2 regions of the Pseudoduganella sp. OTU4001 genome follow, and region 2 is predicted to be linked to the other one. Evidence: predicted binding sites of a transcription regulator. Region 2 holds the regulator's gene; the other holds the start of a gene.

Region 1 (7,988 bases), on a different contig from region 2:
TCTGGCCAGCCGCCGTGACCACGGTGGCAGCGCTGCCGCCTACCAGCACATTGTTCTTGCCGAAGGCGGTGATCACTTCCGTGCCGGACTGGCTGGTGGCCGCGCCGGACAGGCCAGCCTTGGCTACCAGGTCGGTCGCCGCCACGCCGGCAGCAATGGAGTCGACCAGGCCGACAGCGGTTGCCGCCACTTCCTTGTAGTCGCCGGTGACGACCAGGTTGTTGGCGCCGATGGCGGTCACTTTGTCCACGCCTGCGTCGCCCCACACGATATTGCGGGCGCCGAATACGGTGGCGACGTCGTTGCCGTTGCCGCTCCAGACCACGTTGTTGGCGCCGATCGCGGTGGTGATGTCGTTGCCGCCGCCGGTGTAGACCACATTGGTATTGCCGACCGCGGTCACCACGTCGTTGCCGTTGCCGCCAGCGACGTTGTTGCCGATGAACTTGGTGATCTGCGAGGTCACGCCGCCTGCGGCGTTACCCAGCTTGGCGCTGACATCGTTGATGCCTTCGCCCAGGCCGGTCACCACCACGTTGTTCTGGCCAGCAGCCGTCACCACGTTGTTGCCGGCCATATTGACCACCACGTTGTTGCCGCCCAGGGCGGTGGTGACGTTGTCGCCGCCGTTGGCCAGCACGATATTGTTGCCGCCCACGGCAGTCACGATATCCTTGCCGCCGCCGGTATAGACCACGTTGTTGCCGCCGGCTGCCACCACGATGTCGTTGCCCACACCGCTGTTGATGGCGGAAGTCAGCTTGCTGGTGACGTTGGATACGGCCTTGGCGGCATCCTTGGAAGGCATGACATTCGTCAGCACCGAGCCCAGGCCGCCTGCCGCCGCCTTGACCATGCCACCCAGCTCGGTCAGCACGACGTTGGTGCCGCCGGCCGCAATGGTGGTGTTGCCGCCCACGGTGCTGGCGATCAGGTTGCCCGCGCCCAGGCCCAGCAGGGTGTTGCCGCTGCCATTGGACAGGATCACATTGTTCACGCCCACGGCCGCCTGCATATTGCCGCCCTGGTTGCTGACCAACGCATTGGTGCTGCCCAGTGCGCCCACCTTGTTATTGGCGCCGCCGGTGTAGATGACGTTGACCGCGCCGCCTGCCACGATCTTGTTGCTGCCGCCACCGTCGACAATGACGTTGGCGCCGCCGCCGGCGATGATGGTGTCGTTGCCGTCGTTGGCGTTGATGCCGTTGCCGCCGCCCAGCGCCAGCACGCTGTCGCTGCCGTCAGCCGCGTTGACCACGTTCAGGCCGCCGATCGCGCTGATGTTGTCGTTGCCGGCGCCACTGTTGATGACGTTGGAACCGCCTTTGGCATCGATCTTGTCGGCGCCGCCCAGGGTGGTGATGACGTTGGAGGCGGCATTAGCGGTAATGACGTTGTTGCCGTGGCCAGCGTTGATTACGTTGGACGCGCCGTTGGCCGTGATGCGGTCGACGTGGTCGCCCGTATTCAGTACGTTGCTGGCGCCATTCAGGGTAACGGTGTTGGTGCCGTGGCCAGCGTTGATCTCGTTGGAAGCGCCGGCAGCGGTAATGGTGTCGTCATTGTCGCCGGTGGTGATCTTGTTGCGGCCACCCTCGGCATTGACGGTGTTGTTGCCATGGCCAGCATTGATCTGGTTGTTGGCCGCCTTGACGGTGATCTTGTCGGCGCCATAGTTGGTGTTGATGACGTTCGACACGCCATCGGCCACCACCACGTCGTCCCAGTTGCCGGTGTTGATGATGTTGGAAGCACCGCCTGCGGTAATGTTGTTGTTGCCATGGTCCGCACTGACGTTGTTGGCGCCACCGTTGACGACGATGGTGTCATGGCCGTCACCAACGGTCACCACCTTGTTGTTACCGCCGTTGGCGGTAATGTTGTTGTTGCCATTGCCAGCATAGATCTCGTTCCAGCCGCCGTTGGCCACGATACGGTCATCGTTGCCGCCAGTGGTGATCTTGTTGCGGCCGCCGTCGGCGTTGACGACGTTATTGCCTTCGCCTGCGTTGATCTGGTTATTGGCCGCCTTGACAGTGATCGTGTCGCTGCCGTAGTTGGTGTTGATGACGTTGTTTACGCCATCGGCGGTCACCACGTCGTCCCAGTTGCCGGTGTGGATGGTGTTCTGGGCGCCGCCAGCGACGATGGTGTTATTGCCATGATCCGCATTGACGTAGTTATTGCCGCCATAGACGGTGATCTTGTCATGGCCGTCACCGGTGGTGGTGACCTTGTTGTTGCCGCCGTTGGCCACCACGGTGTTGTTACCGCCGCGCAGTTCGATATCGTTCCAGCCGCCGTTGGCGGTCACGTTGTCGTTGCCGTTGCCGCCGTCGATTTCGTTGTAGGCCGAATTGACGGACAGGCTGTTGTTGCCCTCGCCCAGGTCGACGTCGGCCGCCGCGCCGGCTGCCACGGTGATATTGTCGTCGCCATTGCCGCCGGAGACCTTGTTGTAAATACCGACGTCGATGCGGATGGTGTCGTTGCCGTTGCCGCCATCGATCACGTTGTAGCCGCCGACTTTCACGGTCAGCGTGTCGTTGCCGTCGTCGCCATAGATATTGTTGTAGGCGCCCGCGTTGACGGTAATGTTGTCGTTGCCGCCGTCACCGTGGATGATGTTGGCGCCAAGCGAACTGGCTGTGTAATTATTATCGCCATTCCCCAGGCTCTTTTTTGTATAGCCCAGTTCCGCGATTTTCTTGGCCGCCGCCGCCATGTCGTTGCCGACCTGCTCGAAGGCGCTGCCAATATCTTTAAAGTCGTCGCCCATATCTTTCACGGCGTCGCCGACTTTATCCACCACCTTTTCGATGGGTTTCACGACGTTTTTCTTGAACCAGCTGCCGAAGCCCATGGTCATCTCCCGATTGTTGAAAAAGGATTACTACTCTTTCATTACACCAAGAGAAGATGACAAAAAGGCTTACAGTTTGATTACAATTCTGTAATCGAGCGCCGCATTGACGGCGCTTTTGTACTTCTGGAAAATGTCAAAGATGAAAGCCCTCCTCGTAGAAGATGAACAGCGGATTGCCAGTTTTGTGTGCAGCGGATTGCGCGAGCAAGGGTTTCTGGTCGACCATTGCGAAGATGGCAACCTCGGTTACGACTACGCCCTGTCCCGCCAATACGACATCATCCTGCTCGACATCATGGTGCCCGGCCGCGACGGCCTGGCCATCCTGAAAGGCCTGCGCCGCGAAGGGCGCGACACGCCCGTCATCCTGCTGACCGCGCGCAATGAGCTGGACGACCGCCTGCAAGGCCTGAACCTGGGCGCCGACGATTACCTGGCCAAGCCGTTTTATGTGGAAGAACTGATCGCCCGCATCCACGCCCTGCTGCGGCGCGTGAGCGGCGAGCGGCAGAACGTGCTGTCGGTAGGCCCGTTGAAACTGGATCGCCTGACCCGCGTGGCCGAACTGGATGGCCGCGAAGTCGAGCTGACCAGCCGCGAATTCAACCTGATGGAATACCTGATGCGCTCCCCGGGCCGGGTCTACACCCGCACCCAGATCCTGGAGCACGTGTGGGGCTACGATTTCGAGCCGCAGACCAATATGGTGGACGTCTGCATCCAGCGCGTGCGCAAGAAGCTCAACCTGCCCGACAGCATCGCCATCGAAGCGGTGCGCGGCGTCGGCTACCGCCTGCGCAAGCCGGACGGCGAGAACTGAGCGCCGCATGAGTTCCGAACGCCGCCCGGTTATCCGTTCATTCCGCCTGCGCATTGCGCTGATCACCACCGGCCTGGCGGTCAGCGTGGTGGCGGTGCTGTTCGTGGCCTCCGCGCTGACGGTGATGCACCGCCGCGCCAGCATCCTGGACCGCATGATGGTGGCGCACCTGGCCGGCCCCGGCTTCGGCGCCAACAGCACCACCGTGTGGCCCGCCATCGACGCCCACCTGAACGCCAGTTTCAGCGGCTTCGCACCGCTCGAAAGCAAGGAGGATTACGCCATCCTGCGCGCGGTCAACACCAAGGGCGGCACCGTCTACCAAAGCCGCAACTGGCCAGCCTCCCTGCTGGTGCCGGAGGCCGCCGACGGCGCCCTGCGCACCTATTACGGCGGCGGCACGCAATGGCGCATCGGCCAGACCCGGCGCGGCGACGTGCTGGTGCAGCTTGGCGTGAATACCACGCTTTCGGAAGCGCAGCTGAAGGCCACCATCGTCAAGTTCGGCGGCGCCGTGGTGATGCTGTGCCTGCTGGTGGGGCTGGTGGCCTGGTACCTGGCCGGCCGCGCCATGCGCCCGATTGAGCACCTCACCGGCGTGATGGAGCGCATCCGCGCCAGCGATATGCGGCAGCGCGTCTCGGCCGACGACGAAGCGCTGGAATTCGACCGCCTGGTCACCGTGTTCAACGACATGCTGGACCGCCTGGAGCGCAGCTTCCTGCAGGCGGTGCGCTTTTCCGGCGACGCCGCGCACGAACTGCGCACGCCGGTGGCGATCCTGCAAGGCGAGCTGGAACGCGCCTTTGAGCGCGCCGGCAACAACCCGGAAATGGAGCAGGCCCTGGCCGATATGCTGGACGAAGTGCGCCGCCTGGACAGCATCGTGCGCAAGCTGCTGATGCTGTCGCGCGCCGACGCCGGCCAGTTGCAGATCCCGCTGCAGCCGCTGGACTTGGTGCCCATGCTGCGCGAACTGGCCGACGATCTGGACATGATGGCGCCGGAACGCCCGCTGCAGCTGCAGCTGCCGCCTGCCATGCCGGCCCAGGGCGACGCCGACCTGCTGCGCCAGGTGCTGCAAAACCTGGTCAGCAACGCCGTCAAATACGGCATTCCCGAAGGCTGGATCGCGATCCAGGCGCGCCGCGCGGGCGCCGGCTGGCAGATCGACGTATCGAACGCCTCGGCCGGCATCGCCTTCGAGCACCGCGAGCGCCTGTTCGACCGCTTCTACCGCGCCGACGAGGCGCACAACCGCCGCGTGGCCGGCGTCGGCCTGGGCCTGGCCCTGGCGCGCGAGATCGCCCGCGCCCACGGCGGCGAGCTGCGGCTGGCGGAATGCACGCCTAGCCAGGTGACTTTCAGCCTATCCTTGCCTGCAATGCAATCTTGACAAAATGGCAGCTTGATCTGTCTCAAAAGAAAATGCCTTGAAAAGGCAAAGTGTCGTCCCTATAATTGTTGGCACTCGTTAGCAGAGAGTGCTAACAAAGATCAATAAACCGAGTTAAAGGAGTTTTGTATGAACCTTCGCCCTTTGCATGACCGCGTCATCGTCAAACGCCTGGACCAGGAAACCAAGACCGCGTCCGGCCTGATCATCCCTGATGCAGCCGCTGAAAAGCCAGACCAGGGTGAAGTGCTGGCAGTTGGCAACGGTAAAGTTGCTGACAACGGCACCGTGCGCGCTCTGGAAGTGAAAGTAGGCGACCGCGTTCTGTTCGGCAAATACGCCGGCCAAGCCGTCAAAGTCGACGGCCAGGAACTGCTGGTAATGCGCGAAGAAGACATCATGGCTGTGGTGCAGAAGTAATCTGCCAGCCCTTAATACAGAATTCAGGAGAGAACTAACATGGCAGCTAAAGAAGTCATTTTCGGCGATTCCGCCCGTTCCAAGATGGTCGAAGGCGTGAACATCCTCGCCAACGCAGTTAAAGTCACCCTGGGCCCGAAAGGCCGCAACGTGGTGCTGGAGCGCTCCTTCGGCGCCCCAACCGTCACCAAGGACGGCGTATCGGTCGCTAAAGAGATCGAACTGAAAGACAAGCTGATGAACATGGGCGCGCAGATGGTCAAGGAAGTCGCTTCCAAGACCTCCGACAACGCCGGTGACGGTACCACCACCGCAACCGTGCTGGCCCAGGCCATCGTCCGCGAAGGCATGAAGTACGTTGCCGCCGGCATGAACCCAATGGACCTGAAGCGCGGCATCGACAAGGCAGTTGCTGCCACCGTCGACCAGCTGAAGTCGATCTCCAAGCCATGCACCACCTCCAAGGAAATCGCCCAGGTTGGCGCGATCTCCGCCAACTCCGACGCTTCGATCGGCGAGCGCATCGCTGAAGCGATGGAAAAAGTGGGCAAGGAAGGCGTGATCACCGTGGAAGACGGCAAGTCCCTGCACGACGAGCTGGATATCGTGGAAGGCATGCAGTTCGACCGCGGCTACCTGTCCCCATACTTCATCAACAACCAGGAAAAGCAAGTTGCCGTGCTGGAGAACCCATTCGTTCTGCTGTGCGACAAGAAGATCTCCAACATCCGCGACCTGCTGCCAGTACTGGAGCAAGTAGCGAAAGCCGGCCGTCCACTGCTGATCATCGCTGAAGACATCGAAGGCGAAGCACTGGCGACCCTGGTGGTGAACAACATCCGCGGCATCCTGAAGACCTGCGCAGTGAAAGCCCCAGGCTTCGGCGACCGTCGCAAGGCCATGCTGGAAGACATCGCCATCCTGACCGGCGGCCAGGTGGTTGCAGAAGAAGTCGGCCTGACCCTGGAAAAAGCCACCCTGGCAGAACTGGGCCAAGCCAAGCGTATCGAAGTGGGCAAGGAAAACACCATCGTCATCGACGGCGCAGGCGAAGCTTCCGCAATCGAAGGCCGCGTGGCGCAGATCCGCACCCAGATCGAAGCTGCAACCTCCGACTACGACCGTGAAAAGCTGCAAGAGCGCGTGGCCAAGCTGGCCGGCGGCGTTGCCGTGATCAAGGTTGGCGCAGCCACCGAAGTCGAAATGAAAGAGAAGAAGGCACGCGTTGAAGACGCACTGCACGCAACCCGCGCAGCTGTGGAAGAAGGCATCGTGCCAGGCGGCGGCGTAGCCCTGCTGCGCGCCCGCGCTTCCCTGAACGTGAAAGGCGACAACGCCGACCAGGACGCAGGTATCAAGATCGTCCTGCGCGCCATGGAAGAGCCACTGCGCATGATCGTTACCAACGCCGGCGAAGAAGCATCGGTGGTGGTCAACGCCGTACAAGCCGGCACCGGCAACTACGGCTACAACGCAGCCAACGGCACCTACGGCGACATGGTTGAAATGGGCGTGCTGGACCCAGCCAAGGTAACCCGTTCCGCTCTGCAGAACGCGGCTTCCATCGCTGGCCTGATGCTGACCACCGACTGCATGGTTGCTGAAGTCGTAGAAGACAAGCCAGCCGGCGGCATGGGCGGTATGGGTGGCATGGGCGGCATGGGTGGCATGGACGGCATGATGTAATAGCCGCCAGCCTCACCGCTGACAAAAGAAAGCCTGCAAGGTTCGCCCTGCAGGCTTTTTTTATATACCATCGGCACATGACGACTGAGACCATCACCTGCCCTACCCACGGCGAATGCGGGTTCGCTTATGTTTGCAAGCATTTGATCGCCAACCCTGCCCAGCGCTGGCACTGCGGCTACCCCGAGGATGGCGATCCCTGGCGCGACGCATGGTGCGATGCGTGCAACGCTGCCTTCGAGCGCGAAGGCGAGTGGAACGAGCATAACGAAGGCGAAGCGGATATTGGCCTGCTTTGCGGCCATTGCTACGAGGACGGGATTGGGCGCAGCGTGACCAGGCTGGAAGGCGCAAAACTGGCCGAGTGGGACGAATTCGTCGGCGCCCACTGCACTACTCTGTCGGATAAGCAGGCCGCCATGTCGGAGCAGCTCGCGCTGAACGATTATCCGCGCTGGGACTACTACCAGGAGACCGCGCAACTGGTCTTCTCCGGCAGCGCACAGCGGCCCGACCTGGTGACGGACGTCGAGTTCGTCGGCACCATCTCCACATCCAGTGACACATGGATGTGGTCCTGGGCCAATTTCAGCCTGCTCGAACCGGTCCGCCGGCGCATCGACGCCGTACGCAGCCTTGGCGAAGAATGCGGCTATCCGCACCTCACCGTACCCAAGTGGACCGCCGATATGCACGACGGCTGGCACATGACCGCCATCGCCGCACACGCCCTTGGCGCCATCGGCGCCTATCGGGCGCCATCAGACAACGGCTTCATCTTTATGCTGATCATGTCCGCC
Region 2 (7,988 bases):
CTTCGACAAGGCCAAAGTCGCGTGATACCATGCGCCCCTTCCGCCTTCAGAAAGCCACGCCATGCGCAAGCGTAACAACAAGTCCATCCTGATCAAGACGCCCGACCAGGTCGAAAGCGCGCGCGTGGCCGGCCAGCTGGCGGCGGATGTGCTGACCTTTATCGCGCCGCACGTGAAGCCGGGCGTCTCGACCGCCCAGCTGGACAAGCTGTGCAACGACTACATCGTCAACACGCTGAAGGTGATTCCGGCCAATGTCGGCTACGGCGGCTTTACCGGCACCGTCTGCACCTCGGTCAACGAGGTGGTGTGCCACGGCATCCCGACGCCGAAGAAGGTGCTGAAGGATGGCGACATCATCAACATCGACGTCGCCGTGATCAAGGATGAATGGTTTGGCGACACCAGCCGCATGTACTACGTCGGCACCCCGTCCAAGGCCGCGCAGAAGCTGTGCGAAGTGACGTATGACGCGATGTGGGCCGGCATCCGCGCGGTCAAGCCGGGCAACCGCCTGGGCGATGTTGGCCACGCGATCCAGAAGCTGGCCGAGGCGGCCGGCTACAGCGTGGTGCGCGATTATTGCGGGCATGGCATCGGCATGGTGTACCACGAAGACCCGCAGGTGCTCCACTACGGCAAGCCGGGCACCGGGCTGATGCTGGAGCCGGGCATGGTGTTCACCATCGAGCCGATGATCAACGCCGGCAAGCACCCGACCCGCGCACTGGCCGACGGCTGGACCGTGGTGACCGCCGATCGTTCGCTGTCGGCGCAGTGGGAGCATATGGTGGCCGTCACCGAGACCGGCTTCGACGTGCTGACTTTGGCGCCCGGCGAGAAAGCTGTTTAACGCAGGGTGAGCTTCAAGGCCGGCTTTTCGCCGTAATCCTCATAGCGCTCATTGATGCCGCCCACGCAGTAGGAGATCTCCTCCAGCAGGTCCTGCGGCATCTTCTTCGAATCGGTGATGACGATCTCCAGCACCTCGTTCGGCTTGAGCCTGAACTTCGTCATATTGTCGTCATCGCGCAGGTAGGACAGGCAATCGACCCAGGCGTCGATGGTATTGCCATACCCCGCAGGGAAGCCAAGCTCCGCCTGGCATGCCGCATGGAACGCAGCCTCGTCGCCGATCACGGCGCCATGTAAAGTGGCAGTAGCCATTATTTCTTTTCCTTCGGATCGGTGACAAACCCCAGGCGCGTCAGGCCATGCGACTGCGCCGCCGCCATCACCTGCGCCACCACTTCGTAACGGGTATCCTTATCCGCCCGCAGCTGCAATTCCGGCTGCGGCGAAACCACCGCCGCCCCGGCCAGGCGCTGTTCGAGCTCGCCCGGCTTCAGGGCATTGTTATTCCAGTACACCGTGCCGCCCGCATCGATCGCCAGCGACACCGTTTCCGCCTCCTGCGGCAGCGCCTTGGCCTGCGCCTTCGGCAGCTCCAGCTGCACCGCATTGGTAAACATCGGCGCGCTGATGATGAAGATCACCAGCAGCACCAGCATCACATCCACCATCGGCGTGACATTGATGTCCGCCATGGATTCCTTTTGCCGGTGATGGTTGAAGGCGCCGAAGGCCATGGCCTCACTCCCTGGTCAGGTAAGCGTGCAGATCGTGCGCGAACGCATCGAGTTCGGACAGCGTGATGCGGTTGATGCGGTTAAAGCCGTTATACGCCAGCAGCGCAGGAATCGCCACCACCAGGCCCACGCCCGTCATGATCAGCGCCTCGCCCACCGGCCCGGCCACCTTGTCGATCTGCACCGTGCCCGATGCCGACACCGCCGCCAGCGCATGGTAGATGCCCCACACCGTGCCCAGCAGCCCGACAAACGGCGCGGTCGAAGCGATCGACGCCAGCAAGGTCAGGCCGCTTTCCAGACGCGTGGTCGAGACATGGATCGCATCGCGCAGCACGCGCGTGGCCTGCTCGGCGCGCCCCATCTCGGCGCCGATGCTGCCGGCCTTGGCGCGTTCCAGCTGGCCCGCGCCGGCCTGCGCCACATCGGCGAAAATGCCTTCCTGGTCGCGCGCCGCCATCAGCGCCACGCCATCGGCCACGCTGGGCGCATCCCAGAACGCCTGCACCGACGGCGCCGCGCGCCGGATGCGCCAGGACGACCAGCCCTTCCACAGGATGAAGAACCAGGACGCCAGCGACATCGCCAGCAGCAGGTAGGCCACCGCGTGGCTGATCGCGTCGCCGCGCTCCCAGTAGCTGGCGAAAGTAAAGTGCTCCATCAGCCCTTCAGGCCCAGCACGTCGTACATATCGTAGAGGCCAGTCTGCTTATCGGCCAGCCACTGCGCCGCGCGCAGCGAACCGTTGGCATAGTGCTGGCGCGAGGACGACTTGTGGCTGATCTCGATGCGCTCGCCCTCGGTGGCGAACATCACGGTATGGTCGCCGATGATGTCGCCGCCGCGCACGGTGGCAAAGCCGATCTGCGACGGCTCGCGCGGGCCGGTCACGCCTTCGCGCGCGAACACGCCGACTTGCTTCAGGTCGCGCCCCAGCGCATCGGCGATCACCTCGCCCATTTTCAGCGCGGTGCCGGACGGCGCATCCACCTTGTGGCGGTGGTGCGCTTCGATGATCTCGATGTCGTAGCCGATGTCGAACTGCTTGGCCGCGAATTCCAGCAGCTTCAGGGTCACGTTCACGCCCACGCTCATATTCGGCGCGAACACGATGGCGGTCTTCTCGGCCGCCGCCGCGATGGCGGCCTTGCCGGCCGCGTCGAAACCGGTGGTGCCGATCACCATCTTCACGCCGTGCTCAGCGCAGTAAGCCAGGTGTTCCAGCGTGCCTTCCGGACGGGTGAAGTCGATCAGCACGTCGGCGTCCGCCAGGCCGGTGGCCAGGTCGGCCGTCACGGCCACGCCGGCCGGCTGGCCGGTGAACGCGGCGGCATCCTGGCCCAGGGCCGGCGAGCCGGCGCGGTCCAGGGCGCCGGCCAGGCGCGCATCGGGCGCAGCCTGTACCGCCTCGATCAGCATATGGCCCATGCGGCCGCTGGCGCCAGCGATGGCGATCTTCAATTGCGTCATGCTTGATTCCTTTATTGCTTCTGGCCCGATTCCTGGCCGCCCGGCAGCGGCGCCTTGCCCGGCGCGGCATTGTCCTTGGCCGCCTCGGCCTTCTTGAATTCCTTGATCGGACCGGCGATACGGGCGATGTATTCCTGTTCGGTCGGCAGGTTGCCGCCTTCGAAGCGCTCGACCTTGTCGTCCTTGTCGAAATACACCACCACGGTGCTGGTGGTCAGCTCGCCATTACCCTTGGCCAGGCGGAACGGGTAGTCCCAGCGCTGGGCGTGGAACGGGTCGGCCATCAGCGCCGTGCCGAGCAGGAAGCGCACCTGGTCCTTGGTCATGCCGGGCTTGAGCTGGGCCAGCATTTCCTGCGAGACGAAGTTGCCTTGCTGGATGGTCGGGCGGTACGGCGAGAAGAACCACAGGAATTTCTGCACCTGGGTAATGGTGGTGGTCTGGGCGCCTTGCGAGGCTTCGACCGGGGCCACGGTGGCCGGCTGGCTGGCGCAGGCGGCCAGCAGGGCTGCCGCCAGCAGCGGGGTGCTTCGTTGCAACAAAGACAGCGGGGTGACGCGCATGTTATGAAACCTCAATTCCGTGAGCAGAAGTGCCTAAAACGCTATATCATAAAGCACTTCCCGCAACTGACGTTAGCAAACATGAGTAACAGCCCTACCGACCTGAAGGCGTCCGGCCTGAAGGCTACCTTGCCGCGCCTGAAAATCCTCGATATTTTCCAGAGCAGCCCCGTGCGCCACCTGACCGCGGAAGACGTGTACAAGCTGCTGCTGGCCGAGAATATGGACGTCGGCCTGGCCACCGTGTACCGCGTGCTGACCCAGTTCGAGCAGGCCGGCCTGCTGCACCGTAACCATTTCGAGAGCGGCAAGGCGATTTTCGAGCTGAACGAAGGCTCGCACCACGACCACCTGGTGTGCCTGGATTGCGGCCGGGTCGAAGAATTCGTCGACGACGAGATCGAAAAGCGCCAGCAGCGCATCGCCGCCGAGCGCGGCTTCAAGATTGCCGAGCATGCGCTGGCGATCTACGGCACCTGCACCAAGGAACAGTGCCCGCACAAGCACTAAAACCGGTAAAGCGGTGTCTGACCCGCCGGGTCGGACACCCGGTTTACCGGTTTCAGTGGTTGCTCAACGCATTCGACAGCAGCCGCGAGGTAATATCGACAATCGGGATCACCCGCTCGTACGCCATGCGGGTCGGCCCGATCACCCCCAGCGTCCCCACGATCTTGCCGTTGGCCTCATAAGGCGCGGTCACCACGCTCATTTCATCCATCGGCACCAGCTGCGAATCGCCGCCGATAAAGATCTGCACCCCGGACGCCTTGGACGACACGTCCAACAGCTGCACCAGCCCGGTCTTCTGCTCGAACAGGTCGAACATCGCCCGCAGCGACGACATATTCGACGACAGGTCGCTCACCGACAGCAAGTTGCGCTCGCCGGCGATCACCATGTCCTCGGACGATTCGGCCATCGCCTCCGAGCCCGCCTCCACCGCCGCCTGCATCAGGCGTCCCATATCGTCGCGCAGCTGGCGCAGTTCGCCCTGCAGGCGCCCGCGCACGTCGTCGAACGACAGCCCGGAATAGTGCTGGTTGATGAAATTGGCCGACTGCTGCAGCTGGGCCGGCGTGTAATCGACGTCGGTCAGCAGGATACGGTTCTGCACATCGCCCGACGGCGCCACGATCACCAGCAGCACGCGCTTCTCGCCCAGGCGCAGGAATTCGATTTGCTGGAACACCGACTCGTGGCGCGGCGCCAGCACCACCCCGGCGAACTGGGTCAGCGAGGACAGCATCTGCGCCGCATTGGCGATCAGCTTTTGCGGTTGCGGCGAGGCGGCGCGCAGGCTGGCCTGCACCGCGCTTTCATCGATATGCTGCACCGTCAGCAGGGTGTCGACAAAGATGCGGTAGCCGCGCGGGGTCGGCACGCGCCCGGCCGAAGTATGCGGGCTGGCCACATAGCCCTGCTCCTCCAGGTCCGCCATCACATTGCGGATGGTGGCCGGCGACAGTTCCAGGCCGGGCAATTTGGACAGCGAGCGCGAGCCGACGGGCTGGCCGTCGGCGATATAACGCTCGACCAGGGCTTTGAGCAGGGTTTGGGCACGGATATCGAGATGCATACGTCTATTCTGCCAACTGTTGTTCCAGCCACGCAAGCAATTCATCCAGCGTAGCGCAAATCGCATCGGGCTGCGGCGCGCCGTCCGGCAGGGCCGCGCCGCGCCGGTTCAGCCACACCGCGCGCAGGCCGGCCGCCTGCGCCCCCGCCACGTCGAGCGCCAGGTCGTCGCCGACGTACACCGCATCGTGCGGCGCCACGCCCAGCGCGGCGCAGGCCGCGCGGAAAATACCGGGATCGGGCTTGGCGGCGCCGAAGTGGGCGGCCGCCAGCGATACCTCAAAATGGTGGGCCAGGCCGATTACTTCAAGGTCGGCATTGCCATTGGAAATCGTGCCCAGCTGCACCTGCTGGCGCAGCTTGAGCAAGCCCGGCAGCACATCGTCATACGGCGTCACCGCATTGCGCGCCGCGAAAAAGTGCCGCATCGCGCCATCGACGTGGGCCGCATCCTCGCCGGCCGCCGCAAACGCCGCCTGCAGGCTGGCGCGCCGCAGCCGGCCCAGGTCGATCAGCAGTTCCGGCTGCGCCTCGGCCAGCTCGGCGCGGTGCGCGCGCAGGGCGTCGATCGACCACTGCGCCGCCACTTTCGGCGCATGCGCCGCCAGCCAGGCATGCAGGGTCACTTCCGCCTCGGCAATGACGGGCGCGATCGGCCACAGGGTATCGTCCAGGTCAAACAGGATGGCTTTCGGCTTCATGGAGCCATTGTACCAAGCCCGGTTGCACCCTGTTACAAGGGAAAAGCAGGCCAAAACGGCTAAAGATGTGGCAAATGCACTAAAATAGGCGCCGATTTGAATGGCGCCGACGCGCAATCGACTGGAGAACGTGGAATGAAGAGTAAGTATCTGTCCGCCGCCGCAGCCCTGCTGTGCGCCGCCGGCCTGGCCGCCTGTGGCGGCAGTGGCAACGCCAATATGGCACTGGGCGCCCAGGTCTACGGCCTGGACCGCAGCGGCCTGGTGCTGCAAAACAATGGCGGCGACGACCTGGAAGTCAGCCCGGCCCAGACCGTGTGGTTCTTCAAGACCCTGCTGTCGCCCGACGCCGCGTTCAACGTGACGATCAAGGCGCAGCCGAGCGGCGTCACCTGCAAGATTGCCAACAACACCGGCAAGATCAACTACTACTCCTACCAGCAGACCGTGGTCACCTGCACCCCGGTGCAGTACGCGCTGGGCGGCACCGTGGTGGGCCTGACAGGCAGCGGCCTGGTGCTGGCCAACGGCGCCCTGACCGTCGGCGTGGTGCCTGGCGCCGGCAACACCTTCGAGTTCAACGCCAAGATCAATAACGGCGCCGTGTACGGCGTCACCGTGCTGGCCCAGCCAGTCGGCCAGACCTGCACCGTCGCCAATGGCGTCGGCACCATGCCGCAGGCGAACGTCAGCAATGTGGTAGTCACCTGCCAATAAGATAGGAAACCAGATGAAAGCAAAACTGATTGGCGCGGCCGTCCTGGCCGGCGCCGCCCTGGCCGCCTGCGGCGGCAAGGCCAGCTTCACCATCGGCGGCACCGTCAACGGCCTGAGCAACCAGGGCCTGGTGCTGCAGAACGGCAGCGACACCGTGGCGGTGCCGGCCGGCGCCACCACCTTCGCCTTCCCCAACCAGATCGACTACGGCACCGAGTACAACGTCTCGATCAAGACCCAGCCCGACCATATGGAATGCACGGTGCCCAACGGCCACGGCTCGGCCGGCCGCACCGCCAGCATCAACGTGGTGGTCAACTGCAGCCAGAAGACCTATTACCTGGGCGGCAAAGTGGTCAACCTGAAAGGCAGCGGCCTGACCATCATCAACGGCAGCAGCAGCGGCCAGCTGGTGCTCAACAAGGACGCCACAGAGTTCTCGTTCGCCAACATCCCGGTCGGCACCGCCTACGGCCTGGCCGTGCTGAAGCAGCCGACCGACCCGGCCCAGGTCTGCACCATCACCAACCCGACCGGCGTGATGGGCGATGCCGACCGCATGAACGTGGTGATTACCTGCCAGTGATATAAGGAAATGGAATGACGGGGATTCCAAAAATAAATTGGAACAATATGCTGTGACGCAGCATACTGAACCCGTCTCCTCCACTTCTTCACAAGAATTGGATTTCAAGCCCGCTCCCTGAGCGGGCTTTTTTTCTTAGAGCGGCAGGTTGGCCAGCGCCACGTAGGCTGCGACCGGCACGGTTTCCGGGCGGTCGCCCGGGTTGATGCCGGCCGCCTCCAGCTGCTCCGGCGTGAACATGCCGGCCACGCAGTTGCGGATCACCTTGCGGCGCTGCGAGAAGGCTTTCTGCACCACCGCTTCCAGGCGCGCGGCGTCGCAGGCCAGCGGCTGTTCGATCGGCACCATGCGCACGATGGCCGAGTCGACTTTCGGCGGCGGGTCGAACGCTTCCGGCGGCACGATGAACAGCAGCTCCATGCGGTAGCGCCACTGCAGCATCACCGACAGGCGGCTGTAGGCCTTGGTGCCCGGTTCGGCCACCATGCGCTCCACCACTTCCTTTTGCAGCATGAACACCTGGTCCTGCACCAGCGGCGCGAATTCGGCCAGGTGGAACAGCAGCGGCGAGGAGATGTTGTACGGCAGGTTGCCCACCACGCGCAGCTTCTTGCCCTGCGGCACCGGGATGTAGCCGAAGTCGAACTTCAGCGCGTCGCCGGCGTGGATGGTGAGCTTGTCGCGCGGGTAGTTCTTTTCCAGGCGCGCCACCAGGTCGCGGTCCAGCTCCACCACGTGCATATGCGGCAGGGACTTCAGCAAGAGGTCGGTCATGGCGGCCAGG

The links. Region 2 encodes HrcA, which represses chaperone genes, less so after heat shock. Its sites were predicted from a motif close to TTAGCACTCNNNNNNNNNGAGTGCTAA; they were not measured.
Positions count from the first base shown of each region.
Region 1: the regulator HrcA is predicted to act here: its motif matches at 5,151-5,177, upstream of groES (co-chaperone GroES).

Region 1 is NZ_JASATG010000012.1:85,073-93,060, reverse strand. Features, by position in the region: gene AAHE99_RS13345 (serralysin-like metalloprotease) at 1-2,863, opposite strand, end outside; gene AAHE99_RS13340 (response regulator transcription factor) at 3,006-3,686, shown strand; gene AAHE99_RS13335 (ATP-binding protein) at 3,694-5,082, shown strand; gene groES (co-chaperone GroES) at 5,212-5,502, shown strand; gene groL (chaperonin GroEL) at 5,542-7,188, shown strand; gene AAHE99_RS13320 (DUF6882 domain-containing protein) at 7,266-7,988, shown strand, end outside.
Region 2 is NZ_JASATG010000016.1:115,881-123,868, reverse strand. Features, by position in the region: gene AAHE99_RS16145 (VOC family protein) at 1-25, shown strand, start outside; gene map (type I methionyl aminopeptidase) at 62-853, shown strand; gene AAHE99_RS16135 (barstar family protein) at 850-1,167, opposite strand; gene AAHE99_RS16130 (ExbD/TolR family protein) at 1,167-1,589, opposite strand; gene AAHE99_RS16125 (MotA/TolQ/ExbB proton channel family protein) at 1,594-2,250, opposite strand; gene dapB (4-hydroxy-tetrahydrodipicolinate reductase) at 2,250-3,059, opposite strand; gene AAHE99_RS16115 (outer membrane protein assembly factor BamE) at 3,071-3,622, opposite strand; gene fur (ferric iron uptake transcriptional regulator) at 3,704-4,132, shown strand; gene hrcA (heat-inducible transcriptional repressor HrcA) at 4,185-5,201, opposite strand; gene AAHE99_RS16100 (HAD family hydrolase) at 5,206-5,901, opposite strand; gene AAHE99_RS16095 (hypothetical protein) at 6,037-6,618, shown strand; gene AAHE99_RS16090 (hypothetical protein) at 6,632-7,204, shown strand; gene rsmA (16S rRNA (adenine(1518)-N(6)/adenine(1519)-N(6))-dimethyltransferase RsmA) at 7,340-7,988, opposite strand, start outside.